One region of the Planctobacterium sp. AWM4_229 genome, then DNA from elsewhere that is predicted to be linked to it. Evidence: predicted binding sites of a transcription regulator. Region 1 holds the regulator's gene; each other region holds the start of a gene.
The links. The regulator sigma-54, encoded in region 1, starts transcription at its own class of promoters, with help from an activator protein. The targets are predictions, from matches to a motif close to GTTGGCACGNNNNTNGNNT.
Positions count from the first base shown of each region.

Region 2: ACXAGP_RS13555 (FimV/HubP family polar landmark protein) is a predicted target of sigma-54. The motif match lies at 3,371-3,389, and genes of this name have one in related genera.
Region 3: ACXAGP_RS18765 (LPP20 family lipoprotein) is a predicted target of sigma-54. The motif match lies at 3,563-3,581, and genes of this name have one in related genera.

Region 1 covers NZ_JBSWWX010000010.1:107,593-113,861, reverse strand. Annotated here, with positions in the region: gene lptA (lipopolysaccharide transport periplasmic protein LptA) at 1-452, shown strand, start outside; gene lptB (LPS export ABC transporter ATP-binding protein) at 485-1,210, shown strand; gene ACXAGP_RS19830 (RNA polymerase factor sigma-54) at 1,280-2,776, shown strand; gene hpf (ribosome hibernation promoting factor) at 2,804-3,091, shown strand; gene ptsN (PTS IIA-like nitrogen regulatory protein PtsN) at 3,107-3,550, shown strand; gene rapZ (RNase adapter RapZ) at 3,547-4,392, shown strand; gene ACXAGP_RS19810 (HPr family phosphocarrier protein) at 4,389-4,664, shown strand; gene mgtE (magnesium transporter) at 4,990-6,269, shown strand, end outside.
Region 2 covers NZ_JBSWWX010000005.1:408,568-414,836, reverse strand. Annotated here, with positions in the region: gene ACXAGP_RS13555 (FimV/HubP family polar landmark protein) at 1-3,230, opposite strand, end outside; gene ACXAGP_RS13550 (aspartate-semialdehyde dehydrogenase) at 3,851-4,867, opposite strand; gene ACXAGP_RS13545 (4-phosphoerythronate dehydrogenase) at 4,888-6,039, opposite strand; gene ACXAGP_RS13540 (alpha-amylase) at 6,159-6,269, opposite strand, start outside.
Region 3 covers NZ_JBSWWX010000009.1:14,249-20,517, reverse strand. Annotated here, with positions in the region: gene purL (phosphoribosylformylglycinamidine synthase) at 1-483, shown strand, start outside; gene ACXAGP_RS18785 (hypothetical protein) at 739-897, shown strand; gene smrA (DNA endonuclease SmrA) at 971-1,552, opposite strand; gene ACXAGP_RS18775 (transcriptional regulator) at 1,814-2,086, shown strand; gene ACXAGP_RS18770 (flagella assembly protein FlgT) at 2,246-3,403, opposite strand; gene ACXAGP_RS18765 (LPP20 family lipoprotein) at 3,696-4,193, shown strand; gene flgN (flagellar export chaperone FlgN) at 4,366-4,785, opposite strand; gene flgM (flagellar biosynthesis anti-sigma factor FlgM) at 4,789-5,124, opposite strand; gene flgA (flagellar basal body P-ring formation chaperone FlgA) at 5,365-6,075, opposite strand; gene ACXAGP_RS18745 (chemotaxis protein CheV) at 6,232-6,269, shown strand, end outside.

The sequences.
Region 1 (6,269 bases):
TCTCAACAACAGCGCTGGCAGGTAAGGAAGATTTTAAGCTTCCCATTAAAGTAGACTCCAAATCACAATTTGTTGACGGAAAGCGCAAAACCTCAGTGTTTAAAGAAGATGTGCGAGTTCGTCAGGGATCACTTTCCATCGATGCTGACGAGGTGCGAGTGAGTGCCGAGGATGGCAAGGGAAAGGAGATCTTTATCGCAATCGGTAAACCTGCGGTATATTCTCAAACCATGGACGATGGCAGTAAAATTACTGCAAAAGCCGAAGAAATACGTTACGTGGTTGAGTCGCGAACGTTGGAATTGAACGGTTCAGCAGAACTGCACCAAGACACCAGTATGGTGAGAGGCGAAAAAATCAGTTTTAATCTTGAAAAAGAACAGCTCATTGCCGGCGGTGATGAGTCAGATGGCCGGGTAACAACGGTGTTTCAAACTGACGATAAAAATTAAATACGCATAAACCGCAAAAGGAAACACTGATAGTGCCAACCTTATATGCTAACAATTTGGCAAAATCTTATAAAAGCCGACAGGTAGTGCGGGATGTAAGCATCCAGGTGAATACCGGACAAATAGTGGGCTTATTGGGTCCTAATGGCGCTGGAAAAACCACGACATTTTATATGATCGTAGGTCTGGTCACCTTAGATAAAGGTGAAGTATTCATAGACCAACACGAACTGACTTTACAGCCGATGCATGTCCGTGCCCGGCACGGTATTGGTTATTTGCCTCAAGAATCTTCGATTTTCAGAAAATTAAGCGTTTTCCAGAATCTCATGGCAATTTTGCAAATGCGCAAAGAACTGGATAACGAACAACGCGAAGAACTGGCAGACGAGCTGCTGGATGAATTTAACTTAAATCATATTCGCCATAACCTTGGCATGAGCCTGTCTGGTGGCGAGCGTCGCAGAGTGGAAATTGCCCGGGCACTAGCGGCCAACCCACAGTTTATTTTGCTGGACGAACCTTTCGCAGGCGTTGACCCTATCTCTGTTAATGATATAAAGAAGATTATTCACCATCTGCGAGACAGAGGAATTGGCGTTCTGATCACTGATCACAATGTGCGCGAAACCCTCGACGTATGTGAGCAAGCTTACATCGTCAGCCATGGGCAAGTTATCGCTGAGGGCGAACCGGAAACGGTTTTGGCCAATCAGCAAGTAAGAGATGTATACCTGGGTGAGCAATTCAGGCTATAGTTACTAAAACAATAACTCATAAGTGGATTGCGATAATTTCGCATTCTGGAGTCGGAAAAACCATTTTTAATGAAGCCGTCTTTACAACTAAAATTTAGTCAACAATTAACAATGACGCCGCAGTTGCAGCAAGCCATTCGCTTGTTGCAATTATCAACGCTGGATCTGCAACAGGAGATTCAAGACGCATTGGACGCCAACCCACTTCTGGAAGTGGATGAATCTACAGATGGCAACAGTGACGAGGCTTTAGAATTACTCAAAGAGCCAAAATCCAGTTCAGATCTAAACGGCGCAGACAGCGATAAAGAATTCAATGGCTCTGACGGTATTGATTCTAGCGACGCATTCGAAAAAAATGATTTGCCCGATGAGCTCCCCATCGACAGTACCTGGGACGAGTATTACAGCGCGTCTTCTGCACCAGCCCCTGCTGCCAGTGTTGGTTCCGATGATGAACAGGTTTACCAGGGAGAAACCAGCGAATCCATACAAGATCACTTGCTTTGGCAACTGCATCTGACACCTTTCAGTGAAACCGACCAAGCCATTGCATTGGCCATCATCGACTCCATTGATGAGAGCGGCTATCTCACCGTATCGGTTGAGGATATTCTGGAAAGTCTCAATGATGAAGAAATTGAGCTGGACGAAGTAGAATGTGTCAGAAAACGCATTCAGCACTTTGACCCTATGGGTTCTGGCTCCATCTCGCCGCAAGAGTGCTTGTTGGTGCAATTGGGGCAATTTCCCGCTGATACCCCTTGGTTGAAAGAGGCCAAATCACTGCTTTGCGATTATTCTGATTTGTTAATGGCCAAAGATTTTCGTACCCTTATTCGAAAATCGAAACTGCGGGAAGAGCAGTTAAAAGAAGTATTAAAACTGCTGCAAACCCTCAATCCTCATCCTGGTAGTACCCTCAATACCAAAGAGCCGGATTACGTTATTCCAGATGTTTCTGTCACTAAAAAATCCGGACGCTGGGTAGTGGAACTCAATCCCGAATCAGTACCTAAGTTGAATATCAATCAACAATACGCTGCGATGAGTAAAAACAGCCGCAGCAGTGCGGACGGTCAATTCATTCGCTCCCACATGCAAGAAGCCAAATGGTTTATCAAGAGCATAGAAAGTCGTAACGATACTTTGCTGAAAGTGGCCAATTGTATCGTGCAGCAACAACATGGCTTTTTTGAGCATGGACCGGAAATGATGAAGCCAATGGTACTAAACGATGTGGCAGAAATGGTAGACATGCACGAGTCCACGATTTCACGGGTAACCACTCAAAAATACATGCACACGCCAAGAGGTATTTTCGAACTCAAATATTTCTTTTCCAGTCATGTGGCAACGGAAAATGGTGGTGAGTGTTCTTCTACGGCAATTAGAGCACTTATCAAAAAGCTTGTGGCGGCAGAAAATCAGGCTAAACCACTAAGTGATAGCAAGATTGCGCAATTGCTTGCCGATCAGGGCATTATGGTAGCCCGGCGAACCATTGCGAAATACCGGGAATCGCTCTCGATTCCTCCATCTAACCAACGTAAGAGTCTAATATAGACTTCCCTACAAGAAGGACGACCAATTATGCAAATAAACTTATCAGGTCATCACGTCGAAATCACCGATTCTCTTCGCGATTATGTCGATACAAAATTTACCAAGCTTGAGCGACATTTTGATCACATAAACAATGTGTATGTCATCTTAAACGTTGAAAAACTCAACCAAAAAGCGGAAGCAACCCTGCATCTTGATGGAGGTGAAGTATTTGCCACGTCGGAGCATAAAGACATGTATGCTGCGATTGACTCACTGATTGACAAGCTAGACAGGCAAGTCATAAAACACAAAGAAAAACTCAAGAGTCATTAAGAGGCCTAAACAAGGATGGAAATCAAAGACATCCTCTCATTGGACTGCACGCGTTGTGCAGTCCCTGTTACCAGCAAAAAACGCGCACTCCAAATCATCAGCAACATTGCCAGCGAAAAACTAGATGCACTTAACGAAGAAGATGTGCTTGCCAGTTTATTATGCCGAGAAAAAATGGGCAGCACAGGTATTGGACAAGGTATCGCTATCCCGCACGGCCGAGTAGATGGTCTGAGTTCCCCTCTGGCTATTGTTATTACCTGCTCTCCTGGTATAGAATTTGACTCAATCGACAATCAGCTTGTCGACATTTTTTTTGCGATTCTTGTGCCTACTGAGCAAACCGACGGCCACCTTCAAACCTTGGCTCGTATCGCTCAAAAACTCAGTGATAAAGAGGTTATCAAGGTTATTCGCAATTGCCATTCAGACAACGCACTTTATGAAGCACTGGTATGAAACTAATTGTGATCAGCGGACGATCCGGATCCGGAAAGTCTGTGGTATTAAGGGCTTTGGAGGATTTGGGTTACTACTGTGTAGATAATCTTCCCGTCAGCATGCTGCCCACGCTAACTCATGCTGTAGTGAGTGAATACGATCAAATTGCCGTCAGTATTGATGTGCGTAACTTACCTAAAGATCCCGATTTATTGGCTGAAAACCTGGATTTTCTGCCCAATAAAACCGATTTAACTATCATTTATCTCGACGCCAGTGACGACATGCTGATCAAGCGCTACAGCGAAACTCGCCGTCTGCACCCACTTTCAAAAAACAAGATCTCCCTTGCAGATGCGATTGTTAAAGAGCGCGAACTGTTAACCCCAATATATGAACGTGCAGATTTGCACATCGACACTGATAAATTATCCATTCACCAGTTAGCAGAGCTTGTTAGAGAACGTATATTAGGAAAAAAATCCTCGCGACTGGTATTAGTTTTTGAATCCTTTGGTTTTAAAAATGGCGTCCCAAAAGACGCAGATTATGTTTTTGATGTGAGATTTTTACCCAATCCTCATTGGATACCTGAATTAAAACCCTACACGGGTCAAGATACCCCGGTGGCTCAGTACCTTACTTCACAACCCATTGTGAATAAGGTGATCGGGCAGATCCAAAACTTGATTGAAACCTGGTTGCCACATCTGGAACGCAATAACCGTAGCTATGTAACCGTTGCTATCGGTTGCACCGGTGGTCAGCATCGTTCCGTATTTCTGGCTGAAACACTATCTCGTTATTTTTCGGTAGCCCACCCTGACGTACAAACCCGACACAGAGAACTGGACACTTGAACCGTATCGAAAAAGAGCTGACTATCATTAATAAGCTGGGGCTACACGCACGAGCAGCCACTGAACTGGTAAAGCTTGCTACCTCATTTTCGGCCGAGATATTGGTGCAAAAAGACGGCAAAAGTGTATCTGCCAATAGTGTTCTGGGGCTGATGATGCTGGAGGGGTCTCAAAATAAGCAAGTCAAAGTAGTGTGCGAAGGTGAAGACGCTGAAGCGGCAATGGAAGCCATTGAGGCACTATTTTCAGCCCGATTTAATGAAGATGAATAACGATTTTGGCAGTACCTGAAAAATCTGACTGGTTAAATTCGAATATTATTTAATGCTGATATCTAATACGGTCTTATTACGTTAAACTATATTAATAAAAACAAATACCTGCCCTAATTAACAGGTAGTTCGAAGAATGCGCAGAGGAGTGTCGATAAGTGCCGCCAGCGACGCAATTATACTTCTTCTTTTCTGATTTGGTGAGTAACAACCCGCCTCAGGGTACCGCCAGTTCTGTGTATTCCTTCAAATCCTTCATCTCTAAATTGACTACGCAATATGGGTTTGCTCTCACACAGCCCCCCTTTTCCTCCAGGAGGAAAATATGAAAGAGCAGAGCAAAATAGAACAAGAGTACGTCACAACCCAGCTTGATGCCATTAACGAAGCGCTGAGCAATGGTCTATTTGTTCATGTGCGCAAAATGCTGCATAGCATTCCCCCGGCCGATGTTGCACTGCTTTTAGAATCGACCCCCGTACGCAATCGTTCCCTGCTATGGAAATTAATAGATACCGATTATCACGGTGATGTTCTGGAAGAACTCTCTGAGGATGTGCGGAACGGTATCATGCGGGAAATGGTGCCGGAAAAACTGGCCGATGCACTAGAAGATATGGATACCGATGACCTTGCAGAAATGCTGCACGGTCTGCCGGACAGAGTAGTTCAGGATGTTCTGGAATCCATGGACAGCATGGACAGAGCTCGTGCTGAACAGGCACTATCCTACGGCGAAGGCACCGCCGGGTTCATTATGAACACCGATACCATCACTTTGCGTCCTGAAGTGAGTGTTGAGGTCATATTGCGTTATTTGAGACTGAAACAGGAGTTGCCTGAAGATACCGACATGCTTTATGTCACCAATCGCTACGACAAGCTTATCGGCACAGTTTCACTCACCAGCCTCATTACTGCCGCTCCGGAGATCAGTGTTGAAGAAATCATGGAGGAAGAGCCGGAAGTCATTAAAGTAGACATGGATGAAACCGAAGTCGCCAAACTATTCGAGCGGCATAACTGGCTTTCCGCCCCCGTAGTAGATGCCAACAACCAATTGGTTGGCCGTATTACCATTGATGACGTGGTGGATATTATCCGTGAAGAAGCGGAACACTCCATGATGAGTATGGCGGGTTTGGAAGATGAAGAGGATACCTTTGCGCCCGTTTTAAAAAGTACACAACGTCGCTCAATCTGGTTAGGGGTTAACTTGTTTACAGCTTTAATGGCTGCCATGGTGAGTGATTTATTTGAAGCCACCTTGAGCCAACTAGCGGTACTGGCCATTTTAAATACCATAGTGCCAAGCATGGGTGGTGTGGCAGGTAACCAAACCTTAACCTTGGTTATTCGCGGTATGGCATTGGGCCATGTCAGTGCCTCAAACTCTCGTTGGCTGATCAGTAAAGAACTGGCGATTGGATTTCTCAATGGTGTGATATGGGCAGTATTAATCGCCTCCGTTGTTGCATTGTGGAAACAGGATTACATGCTGGGCCTGGTTATCGCCTTTGCCATGCTAGTCAACATGATTGCCGCCGGCCTTTCCGGTGTTATTTTGCCCATCGTCATGAAAAGACTGAAAATTGATCCCGCACT
Region 2 (6,269 bases), on a different contig from region 1:
TCAGCGTCTTCATCAGCAACCTGGCCATCTATCTGTTCACCATCAGTCGCGAGGGAGTCTAATAAATCGTTATAGTCCTCGTCGGTGATATCATCTATTGGGTAGCTGGGTTTGGCTTCTGCTTCTGCTTCTGCTTCTGCTTCTGCTTCTGCTTCTGCTTCTGCTTCTGCTTCTGCTTCTGCTTCTGCTTCTGCTTCTGCTTCTGCTTCTAAAGAATCATCTGAATTTGACGGCTCATCAAGAAGTTCATCAGTGACTTCGGCTTCGCTATCTTCATCGCTATCAACATCATAGCCTTGTTCGATAACATCATCAGCAAGATCGGCAACTGTCTCAGTGTCATCCTCGACTTCTGCAACAAACTCATCCTGTTCTGCCATAAGGGATTCAGGATCTGTTTGCGCGTTATTTTCTGGCTCATCTATAAGCGAAGATTCATCTGTAAAGTCCTCACTTTCGTCGTTCTGTCCAGGCAGATTTTCAGCTAAAACATCAGGTTCGTTATCAAGCTCACCGTCATCTGATGTGGCAAGTTCATCTGGTTCTGCAGAACCTTGAAAATCATCCGGCTCTTCCTGGCCTGGCTCATCGGTTTCGGGCTGAATCTCTTCTTTTAGTTCTGGCTGAAGCTCTGCTTCAATTTCTGACGGAGCCTCTGTTTCAATGTCATCCACTAAACTCTCTAGTTCAGCGTCGTCGGGTAACTCGAATGATTCAGCACTGCTGTCTTCTGATTCAATGGCATCCTCTGACTCAATGGCATCTACACCGTCATCAACTGAATCAAGCTCTTCAAAACCTACATCTTGCAGCTCTGCGGTATTATCTATTTCGGTATCTGTAGTTTCATCGGGGTCAGATTCAGAATCGCTATCCGAATCCCCTTCCATTCCCAGTTCGGCAAGTAGTTCATCAGCAAGGTCATCCTGTGCGTTCTCAGCTTGCGAAGGACTATCCTCGCTAATTTGCTCACTATCTTCATCTGCAACACCGAGCTCAGCTAACAACTCATCGGCTAATGAGTCCTGATCAATGTCATCTTCATCTTGGGTTTCCGCTTCCATTTCTGCCAACAGCTCGTCAGCAATATCATCTTGAGTACTGTCCGGCTCCTGGTTCATGACTTCAGGATCTTCAACACCCAATTCTGCTAATAATTCATCGGCGAGGTCCATCTGCCCGGAATCATCGTCAGCAACTTCCTCAATACCCAACTCGGCAAGGAGTTCATCAGCCAGCTCATCCTGTAAAGACTCTACGTCAGTATCCGGCTGATTGGCTACCATGGCATCCAGTTCGTCTTCGGGTGCTTGCAAGTCATCTTCATCTTCAGCAAATAAGTCGCTGGAGACGTCATCTAAATCACTTTCATCCAGCAAACTGTCTGCAAGATCTGCTTCATCGGAGAAGGATGAATCTTCAAAGTCGTTTTCGTCTCCAAACTCTGCATCATCCCCAAAGGCGACATCATCTCCAAATGCAACATCATCGCCAAATGCTGTTTCTGGCTCTTCTATCGCAACATCAGGATCACCCGGCGCCTTACGTGGCGCATTTTGTAATACTTCCGTCAGCTCTTCGGTAATGTTATCCAGTTGCTCGTTTTGTTGTTCGATGCTGTCTTCTAACTTTTCAACCGCCTCATCGGTTAACAAATCTTCATCTGCAATGCCCAGAACTTCTTCGGCATCGAAAGGTTCTAGCTCTTCAGCATTTTCTTCCGCAACGGGTTCGGGTTCTGGTTCAGGTTCGGGTTCGGGTTCAGGAGTTTCTTCTGTGATTTCTTCAGCAGTTTCTGTTTCTGCAGCCTCTTCCAAAATACTGTCGATATCGGGTTGTTCATCTGCGTCAAGTTCTTCATCAAGGCCGCTATCGAAATCTTCAACCTCGGGCTCATCTAACTCCGCAAATTCGTCCAGAATGCCATCCACGTCGTCTTCGGCTTCAGACAATTCAACGGCATCATCGTCTGATTCATCAGATGCGAACAAATCATCCAAATCACCTTGGTCCAACAACCCGCTATCTGAATCACCGAAATCGTCATCATCGCCGCTCAACAGGTCGTCATCCATGTCAAGGCTACCCATCTCTTCTTCGAGTACCTTGTCTAACGAATCATCCAGCTCTTCTGCAAATTCATCTTGTAGGAGGTCGTCATCACCAAACAGATCATCATCTGCCCAATCATCGTCCCCTAATTCATCCGTACTATCTGAGCTCAACTCATCCAATACATCTGATTCTTCTACGGCTTTTGAGGCCATTTCAGGGGCAGGTGCAGGAGCGGCAGTTTCAATCGCTGGCGCTTCGTCGCCTTTGCGCCGTAATAAGAACATCGTCAATCCACCCAAAACTGACAAGGTGAGCAATAACGATGAGACAATAATAAAGATATCTGAGGTCAAAAATGACAAATCTAGCGATTTCTCTTCCTCAGGTTTAGGCGTCAACAATTCCAGCATTTCTTGCTGGATTTGTAGCATTTGAGATTGTTCAACCTGGTCTTGGCTGGCGCGCTCTCGCAGCTGGTCGATCTCTTTGTTTACCGTATCCAGTCGATCAAATATTTTGCGATTTTCGTCTAACAATGACTCTACGCTAGTTATTGACTCAGCAAACTGTTGTCTGATGGCATTAAACTGCGCTTGTTGCTCTTCATTAATGCGGTTGAGACGGGATTCAATTTCAGTTTTGGTTTCCGCCAGATCATCGCGATTAACCAGTTTGACTGGTGGCTTAAGGTTAACCAGGCTTTCACCGGGTTTATTTTCCGGAGACCATGCATCGTCATCTTGTTCAGATTTGATTTTTGCATTTGTGGCATCGATTCGAGCGATATACCGCTCTGAGGGTAAGCGCAACATGGCGCCATTTTTCAGGGTATTAAGGTTTTCAGTGGCAAAGGCATCTTTATTTAATTCATAGATGGCCACCATTACCTGATAGATGCTTAGGTTTTTGTTCTGACGATAGCGATCCGCAATGCGCCACAGAGTATCGTCGGAATCAATCGGGCCATAGGTAGCGCCAGAATATTGTTCTGTGGAATTTTTTGCGCCTCGCAATTCAATGAGTCGATCGTTTGGCTGCTGAGCAAAGGAAGTGAAGGAGCTCAGGCAAGTGAGCATCAAAAAAACCACTAAACTGGAAACGCCAAGCCCTTTACGCGCCTGGATTTGCCCGGTTGCCCTTGTGTTAGAATTGTATCCTGATTGAATATTACGCACTTAAGTATTTTGCCGTCTTGATTTTATAATTTCGTCAATTTTTTGTTGTTAGTTGTATGACTTCAGCCAAAAACAGGGTCAACCAACGTTTGGCTGCAAGACTTATACCAGAGGTATTTCCATATCTAACTATAAACCAGATACAGTGAGCAAGCCAATTCCCCTCTAGCCACTGATTAAACATCACCGATAATACAGTATTCACCGTGTGAGGACAGCAAAAATCAGATTTAATCCCGCTTATTGCTGGTCATCGGCGCAGATGGAAAAAACTTAAATAAAATAGGCAGTTGCGATGGAGGATTATATACCCAAGCTACCTCAAGATGCCAGCTTCAGAGCTATCACAGCGCTTTCAGTACAAGGCGCACTTGAGAAGGAATGTCGGCTACCTTTCAAACAAGTGCAACACAGTAATGGAAGCGCTGTGAAGCTCCCGAAGGGCGGGGCCTAAAAGCATTTATGCTGCGTTAAATTGTATCGACGTGAGAACAACCATGCCTTCTACAATTTGCCTTGCCTAAATCCTTTTATTCTCCCGCTGAAGTCGAGTATCTTGAGGTAGTTTGGGTATAACTAAATAAGCGGACCAGCGATAAACCGCTGGCCGAAAATAGAAATTATAGATAGTCGCGGATAAGTACTTCGGCTATCTGAATGCTGTTAGTGGCAGCGCCTTTGCGTACGTTGTCTGAAACAACCCATAAATTCAATCCATTGGGATGCGTAATATCCTGACGTACCCGTCCAACAAACACCTCATCTTTACCGCTGGAGTTGCCAACTTGAGTAGGAAAGTCTTCACGATTTTCCATTAGTACAACACCTTCAGCCTCTTTCAGAAGCGCTTTCACCTGCTCCACATCCATAGGCTGCTGCGTCTCCAGGTGCACAGCTTCACCATGACCATAAAACACAGGTACTCGCACTGCTGTGGCATTCACAAGGATACTCTCGTCGCCCATGATTTTTTGGGTTTCCCAGCTCATTTTCATTTCTTCTTTGGTGTAGTCATTGTCCATGAACACATCAATCTGAGGAATACAATTAAAAGCAATTTGACGACTAAAGCTTTCCACTTTTACTTCTCGACCGTTTAACAAATCAGCCGTTTGTTTGGCCAATTCATCCATGGCAGATTTACCAGCGCCCGAAACAGATTGATAAGTAGACACGTTGATACGCGTGATACCAAAATGATCATGAATAGGCTTGAGCGCCACCAGCATGCCGATTGTTGAACAGTTAGGGTTGGCGATAATATTGCGATTTCTAAAATCAGCAATAGCGTGAGCATTAACTTCTGGCACTACCAGTGGGATATCTGGCTCATAGCGAAAATGTGAGGTGTTATCAATCACCACACAACCTTGCTCGGCAGCAATGGGAGCATATTTCGCCGAAATACTGCCACCCGCTGAGAAAAAGCCGATTTGTACCTGGGTCCAATCAAACGTATCCGCATCTTGTACCGTAATCTCTTCACCCTTATAGGTAATGGTACTACCTGCGCTACGTGCGCTTGCTAAGGGATAAAGATTGTTGATTGGAAACCCACGTTCTTCGAGAATTTCAATCATGTTTTTGCCCACCAAACCAGTGGCACCTAATACGGCAACATCAAATGCGCGAGACATTTACTTCTTACTCCAATTGTTTATGTTTGGTCGCCTTTTGCGACGTTTCGAAAACCAAGCCCGTAGATTGCCTGTGTCAGCAAAGAATTTCCAGTATTTACTTGCACACTAGAAAATTCTCTTCGAATACCATAGTGTTTTCGGCTATATCTGAAAGATTTGTCATCATTTACTTGCGTTTTAAACAGGAAACTATCTTGTTCTATGGCATAAACCTGACTTATCAAGTCATGTAATTGCACTTCCGCTGAGCGCTCGCTTTTTGCTAATTCCAGCCAGGACTTCCCGGAAAAAGAAACTTCAGGCAAATAATCCCACATACTCTTTTGCGGCCAGCCAAATTGCTCTGCGGCAAAGTTGTATATCATATCTGTCCCGCGAGCCTTTCCTTCCAGGGTATGGCCAGCAATATGCTGGGTAGCGATATCAGTGCGCTGAGCCAACTCAAAGTCAATGTCAGGTTCATTTTCCCAAACATCAAATAGGGTAAAAAAAGCTTTGTTACTTTGCAGTACAGACTTTAAAGCAAAATTGTCCACCACTTCACCACGACAGGCATTGACTAATATTTGCTCAGGCCTGAGGGTTTGTAAACGCTGCTCGTTGAACATGTGATGGGTGGGCCACTTTCCAGTATTAACAAACGGCACGTGCAAACTAATAATGTCGCATTCAAGTATTGCCGACAGTGGCACCATGTCACGGGGATCTCCTGCCGCTTCCAGTGGCGGATCACAAAGCTGCACCTCTAAACCAAGATGCACGGCTCTTTCCGCCAGCGCTGTGCCGACATTGCCAGCCCCAACAATACCTATGCGCTTGCCTTGCAGCTTGATATTCTCCTTTGCGGCCAACCACAATAAACCTGCAATCACATATTCAGCGACGGCAATGGCATTGCAGCCTGCTGCGGAATAAGCTTTGATGCCTCGCTCTTGCAGGTAATTCAGATCCATGTGATCAGTGCCTGCAGTCGCCGTCGCCACTAGTTTTAATAGCTTTGCCAGGCTTAACAGCTCTGGTGTCACTTTGGTGGTGGAACGAATAAACAAGGCCTCGACATCGGTCAGGTCTGCAGCACTGAGTTGGTTGCCTGCAAAGTAAGTTACTTCGGCGACATCTTCAAAAAACGCCTCACCGTAGGTAAGGGTATCTTCACAAAATACTTTCACTGAAACTATCTGATTGTGGGAAAACGCGAATTATCGCATGTCAGATATATAAAAAAAAACCCAACCAGTGCGTTTTTGACGACTGATTGGGCCTGATTCAATTAGATTTTCTGGTCAGATTATAAATCTGATATCTCCGCGGTATTGCCATTAAAATCAAACTTGTTAATTTTGCCACACTGCGCAAAGTGATTGTTACTGCTGTAAGGCGCACCACTTTGGGAAATATC
Region 3 (6,269 bases), on a different contig from region 1:
GTTTGCAATGGTTGCCAAATGTTGTCTAATCTCAAGCAGTTGATTCCAGGTGCTGAGCATTGGCCGCACTTCGTACAGAACTATTCTGAACGCTTTGAAGCCAGACTGGCCATGGTGGAAGTACAACAGAGTCCGTCTATCTTTTTTGAGGGTATGGCTGGCTCAGTGATCCCAATTGCCGTATCACATGGTGAAGGGCGCGCTGTATTTGCTAACGATACTGCATTACTGGCTGCACAACCGAATGTTAGCCTGAGATACGTGGACTATGCCGGCAGCGTAACGCAGCATTACCCCATGAACCCTAATGGCTCGCCTGAAGGGATTACTGGCCTGACTTCACAAGATGGGCGTGCCACCATCATGATGCCACACCCGGAGCGTGTATTCAGAACGGTAGCAAACTCATGGCACCCTGATGATTGGCAAGAAGATGGGGCCTGGATGAGAATGTTCAGGAATGCCAGGAAATCTTTGGGCTAAGATTGGAGGGCGTAACGCCCTCTTTGTTGGATTTTGGCTTAAAACACCATAATTTCCTGAAATTTAGGCTAAAAATCGACGAATTGGTGAATAAGATGGCTTGTTTGCTGGTTTTATATTGTATATGATTGGTTAAATTGTAGACATCTCTTGGTGCCTACAGAGCACAACAAGGTATATGTGCATTCTAGCTAAAGGAACCTTAGCGCCACCATTACCATTTAATCTCAAGAATAAAAATAATAAGAGTGGGTTATGAATCGTTCCAGTAAAGGCTTCGGCCTGGCAGGTGTTTTCGTCACAGTCGTGGTTCTCATTGTAAGCGCTGTCATCAGTACCACCGTTTCCTCGAAAGAGTATGCGTCAGGTACTGTTGCTACTATTGAGCAAATACAAGTGGCTCAAACAAAATAAAATAAGGCTCCATCAAAGCCAGGCTCACAGCAAAATTACTTTTAGTGATAGTGGCTGATATCACCAATTGCTTTTACTTGAGTTTGTGTTTTTCTCTGTTTTCTGCTTTTTGTTGTTTATTCTTTTTCAACAATACATACGTGCTTTTAATGCCGCCGTGTTGCATTTGACTGCTGTGAAATGCTAGAACTTCTGGCATTTGCTGCAACCATACATTCAGGTAGCTTTTCAGGTAACCGCAAAAGGGTTTTTTATCTTTGCTGAGTCCGTGGCGCATTAAAACGCAACGCAATCCGCGAACATGGGCTTGTGTTATGAAATCAAACACTTCTCTATGGGCAACTTCTAATGATAAGTGTTGCATATTCAAGGAGCTTTCTATGGCGTATTTTCCAAGGCGAAGATTCTTATACACCAGATCCTGAACGCCTTCTTGCTTAAACTGGATAGGATCCTCAACTGCAACGGGATCTATGTCGGCGAGGGTTAGGAAATTTTTGCTATTGCGCTGTTCGTTCTTGATTGCCTCTCTTCGTAGTTGCTTTGCCAGTTCATTGCCATTTGTCTTTTTCAAAAAAACTTTGTCATCATTTTTCAACGTTTTTACATCAGCCACTTCCGCCATAAATGCGTCGAAATCTTCATTCCCAATCATGATACAACCTGAAAAATATCTGCAGATATAAATATATGTACGAAGCTTGTACCTTCAAGACATTTCTACAGATCATCATGGTTTTAAATCTTAGAGACTATATAGAAATAAATGCAGGTTAAAATAATTACCATTCGGGATTGTTAAATAGGTAAATATTCGATACTTTACATGAATTAAACTATACAATTAGCGCTAGCTTATCATTGAGCGCCAAAACCAGAATGACAAATTCAAGGCAGCATTAAGGAAGTAGTAAATATGGCCAACAAAAGTACCGATATATTGCATGTAGAGCGTTCAGATATTTTGAGAAGTCTTCGCTTGCAAAGTAGTTTTACGCAAAAGCAGATCGCCGAAAAATTGGGCATAAGTCGAGAAAAAGTGGTGGCGGTAGAAAACTGCCATTTAAAATCAATGTTGGCATTAGAGTTAGATACGATTAAAAATTGGTGGAATTTATGCCGTGCACGAGCAGATATTGAAACCCAAAAGCAATTTGCCAAATTAATTAAAAAAGAATTAAGTATTTAGCCAAAGAAAAAATGGCGTCCCCACCGCGACTCGAACGCAGATCTAAAACTTAGGAGGTTCTTGTTTTATCCGGTTAAACTATGGGGACGCTGATTTAGCTATGAACTAATCACCATTAACTGTTTAGATTATTACGCAATCATAATTACAATAAAAGCGTTAGCGGCGCACCACAAAATCGTTTGGTTGAATATTCGCCAATGGAGTCCCGTCCACCACCCTTAATTGTGCCGAATTAAAGAAGGCTTCAGTCACCACAACTCTTGACGGATGAATACTGTATTGCGTTTGAGATAAACCATTGGGGGAGAAGAAATGACGCATCTGAAAAACCGCTAATTCGTCACCTTTTTTTACACCTTGCTTACTACCTATGTTTACCGACAGGCTGTTATTGTGGATACCAATTATTCTTCCATAAGTAGGCATACAAGCAATAAGCTCATCAATCTCAGAGGTTAACTCCCGCAGCATTTCGCCAGTAGCTTTGCCGAATTGCGATCCCCAAAACTCTTTGCTTGTGGCTTGTACTTTCTGGTGTTTATCAAATTGCCAAATTGCCGAGCGATGATAAGTCTTGTCAAAAAGAATATCCCCTTTGGTACCGTCTAATAACATAAAGCGAATCGACAGGTTTCTACCGGGATGTTTCTCATCCCAGAATTTTGCCACATCCAGGTAGGTCTGGGGTTCTTCATCCAAACTGAGTTCCACAATGTCGCCGATCAACACATATTGTGCGCTGGCTTGTTCGGCTAACAGCATTGATTGAGTTTTAAGGTCCTGAGGCTGAGGGAAGAAGGTGTAAGGCTCTACTTTACTGATCGTGGCGCGTTGGGAATAGACTTCAAAACTTTCTTTAATGGCGTTAGCCAATGGGCCATCAAGGGCATTGAGACCACCTATGGCTGCTTGCCGGTAGGCGCTGACATGGAGTTTACTAGTAACAATATTTTTTTTGTAATCAGACGCACTGCACTGATCCCTTTGGGGAAAGATATCCGCTCTTATGGCGACTTCTACAAAATCATCGTAGTAATGCTCGGATATTAACTCCACACTGGCTACCTCGCCTGAGGCTCTTATTTCAAGCCGTTCATCTCGTAACAACCCGTCGGTCATTTCCTGAACACTGCGCACCGAAGCACCTGCAAACAAAAGGGCTTGTCGTATCGCTTCATGAGTTGCTTGTTGTCTGGCCAATTCTTTGTTGTTGTTGTGTATTACTGCTTGACCACTGGCTTCAAACCAGGCTGCATGCGTAGGCAGACTCGCTACACTGAGTAGTGCCAACAAAGTAAAAATCTGTCTGAACATAAGAACCTCAATTTACATCTTTTGCCATGACGCGATATTTTGTCACTTATATCTGCTGCAATTGGTGAATTACCGTCAATAAGGCGTCAGTTTTTTTAGCTGCTTTGGTACAAGCACATTACGTACCACCTCAATCAATCATTGTTATTTATCAGAATAAATGGCAAACAACTTGCTTAGAAAGCATTAAACATTATTGATGTATCAATTGCGTCAATAATATAGCGCTGATAAAGATATCCTTTTATCAAGCGGATTGTATGCAAAATTCAGGCAAACTGATGGGTGGGTTATGAAGACAAAATTCAATTCCAAAATGGACAAATTACTTGTCGTTGGATTAGTGACACTTGGGCTATCCGGCTGTAAATCGCTGGAAGCGATGTATTACAGTGATAAGCAAGTAGAGTGGGAGTATGTCCAACCGGAGCAACATCCTGTACTGACTGCGGTAGGTTATGCACCTGTTAGCGCACAAATGGGCAAAACAGACTCAGCCAAAATGTTGATGGCCATAAAGGCATCCAAACTGGATGCTTACAAAGAACTGGCCGAGCAAGTGTATGGGCAGCGAATTGACACCCAGCAGTCTTTGGCTAACCTGGTGCTCAAGGACAATGATTTAAAGGCATCGGTTGAAGGCGTAATCAGAGGTGCTGAAGTGGTTAAAACCTATCCGGTAGGTGAGGATGTTTACGCAACGGAATTGAGTCTCGATTTTCAAAAAGTGTATGATATTTACCTTTCCACGGCACGTCCAAGAAAAATAAAAGAAATCACCTATTATTGATATATTGAGTTTTCCCGCTCCACTCAACATGAAAACCTCTCTTTTGAGAGGTTTTGTCGTTTTTGAGCAAGTACTATCGAGGTGCAAAGTAAAACGAGTTTATGCTAAAGGGGTTTATAGGTAAGGTATATTGTGTGCTTAGCTCAACGGTTAGGGGAGCTTTAATAAAACGTCAGGCTTTGACACCAGAGCCCAACATGCCGCCCTGTGTTTTACCTTTGTTGGTGTAAGTAAGTGATTCTTTGTTTCGTGCTGCCAGCATTACGTTGCGTAATCGCTGAAGTCTTATTTGGTTCTTTTCTACTGCCGCAGCGTTTACTTCAGTCTGATGCTGACACTTATGCAATAGTTCTTTGCCTTGCTGAGCCAATTCGAATTGTTCTTCGGAAAGCTCGCTCTCAGGCGTTTTTAATTTTTGCAGAGACACATCGTTTTGTGCTAACTGCTCCAGTAATGCCGATTTTTCGTCAATCAATGTCAGCAGACTTTCAGCATCGCGAGCAACCACCAACTCCAGTTCTTTTTGGAGGTTAGCTTCTAACGCCTGAAGTAGCGTTAGTTGTTGTTCTAGAGCTGCAGTCAAATCTGACATCAATTAACCTTTGGATAAGCCAAACAGTTCAGTTTCAGCTTTCGAGATTTTGGATGCCAGTTGCTCAGCATCAATCTTGTAAGAGCCGTTCTGAATCGCCGCTTTTAGTTTATCAACTTTATCTTGATTCACCGGAGCGTCGCTTGCTTTTTTCTGCACGTTCGCCAGTTGTTGTGCTGACTGGGTCAGCGAAACGGAATCCTGGCGAGGGGCAGCAGCAGCGGTTTGAGCTTGCTGTGCTGTATTCGCACTTTGGCCTTGCTGAGCCTGTTGTTGATTGAGTCGTTGACTCTCCAACTGTGGCTTCTGACCTGTGCCATTTACATTGTTAATAGCCATGATTAAATTCCAATACTTTTAAACCCTCAGTTAGCTTATCGGCTGACGCCTTTCAATCTTTAATAAAAAACCAATAAATGCGCTTTTTTTTTATACTGGCTAACTGTATTTTCGCAGTTTAAATTAAGACCATAAAAAAGTCTTTATAAAATCAATGATTTGCCAATATTTGTTAGGTTAACAGCGACATTGGCAATCTTCTAATGCGCCTCTCCGAGTTGCAGCGCACCTCGTTCCATTTTATATCTGGACTCGAACCTCGTTAACATTCGCCACTTCTGCTTCTAGCTGCTTTTTAGAGCGTCTATTTTGAACCGAGATCGTATCACCAATATTGCCATCTTGCAGTGCTACACCACTGGTTTTTATTTCAAGTCCGCTGAGCTTCGCAGTTATCACTATGGCGTCGCCTTTACAAACAAAGCATAGCATATTCGGAGATACGGTAGTGCCATCTCGTGAACGGCGCTTTAAACGCGCACCCACAACATCTTTTATATCGGCAAAAGTGCCGCCTCTTATACGTCTTTTGTCTACTTTTTCTAAAGTAACGTTATTGGCGGTTAATAAGGTACCCGGGGAGACCGTATCTGCCAGTACAACGACTTCTTGCATTTCTGTTACGCTGACACTCAAATAATGGAACCAACCATTGCTCGGGCAGCTCACTCTTACTGTTACGTTAGATTGACGCAAAGATTGCGAACTACTGCTGGCTTGCAAATCCACAGGACAGGCAGGGATGTTGATGCGTTCATCAATACTCCTGACGGAAATTTGTACATCATTGATGTTGTCTACTTCGGCATTTTGATAAACAAATATCTCTGCGGTCTCTTCCACAAGATTACGCATTAAATCTTTTTCTTGCGCAGCCGCTATATTGGTTGTTATAAACCAACCAATTAAGGAAAGTTTTAAGGTTTTCTTGAGGTTGGCGAAATTTTTCATGTTCACTTTCTTCCAATTTGGCTATGCTTAAAGGCAATTTTGGTAAAAACTTAACAGCGTCAAAAAAATAACGCTGTGTGGGCGAATAATAATCACGCATCCACATAAGAGTACTATTCAAGTATCGTGCCTGTTTGGATGAATTAGAGGTGTTTTATGGCGGGAATTTTAGATTCTGTTAACCAACGAACTCA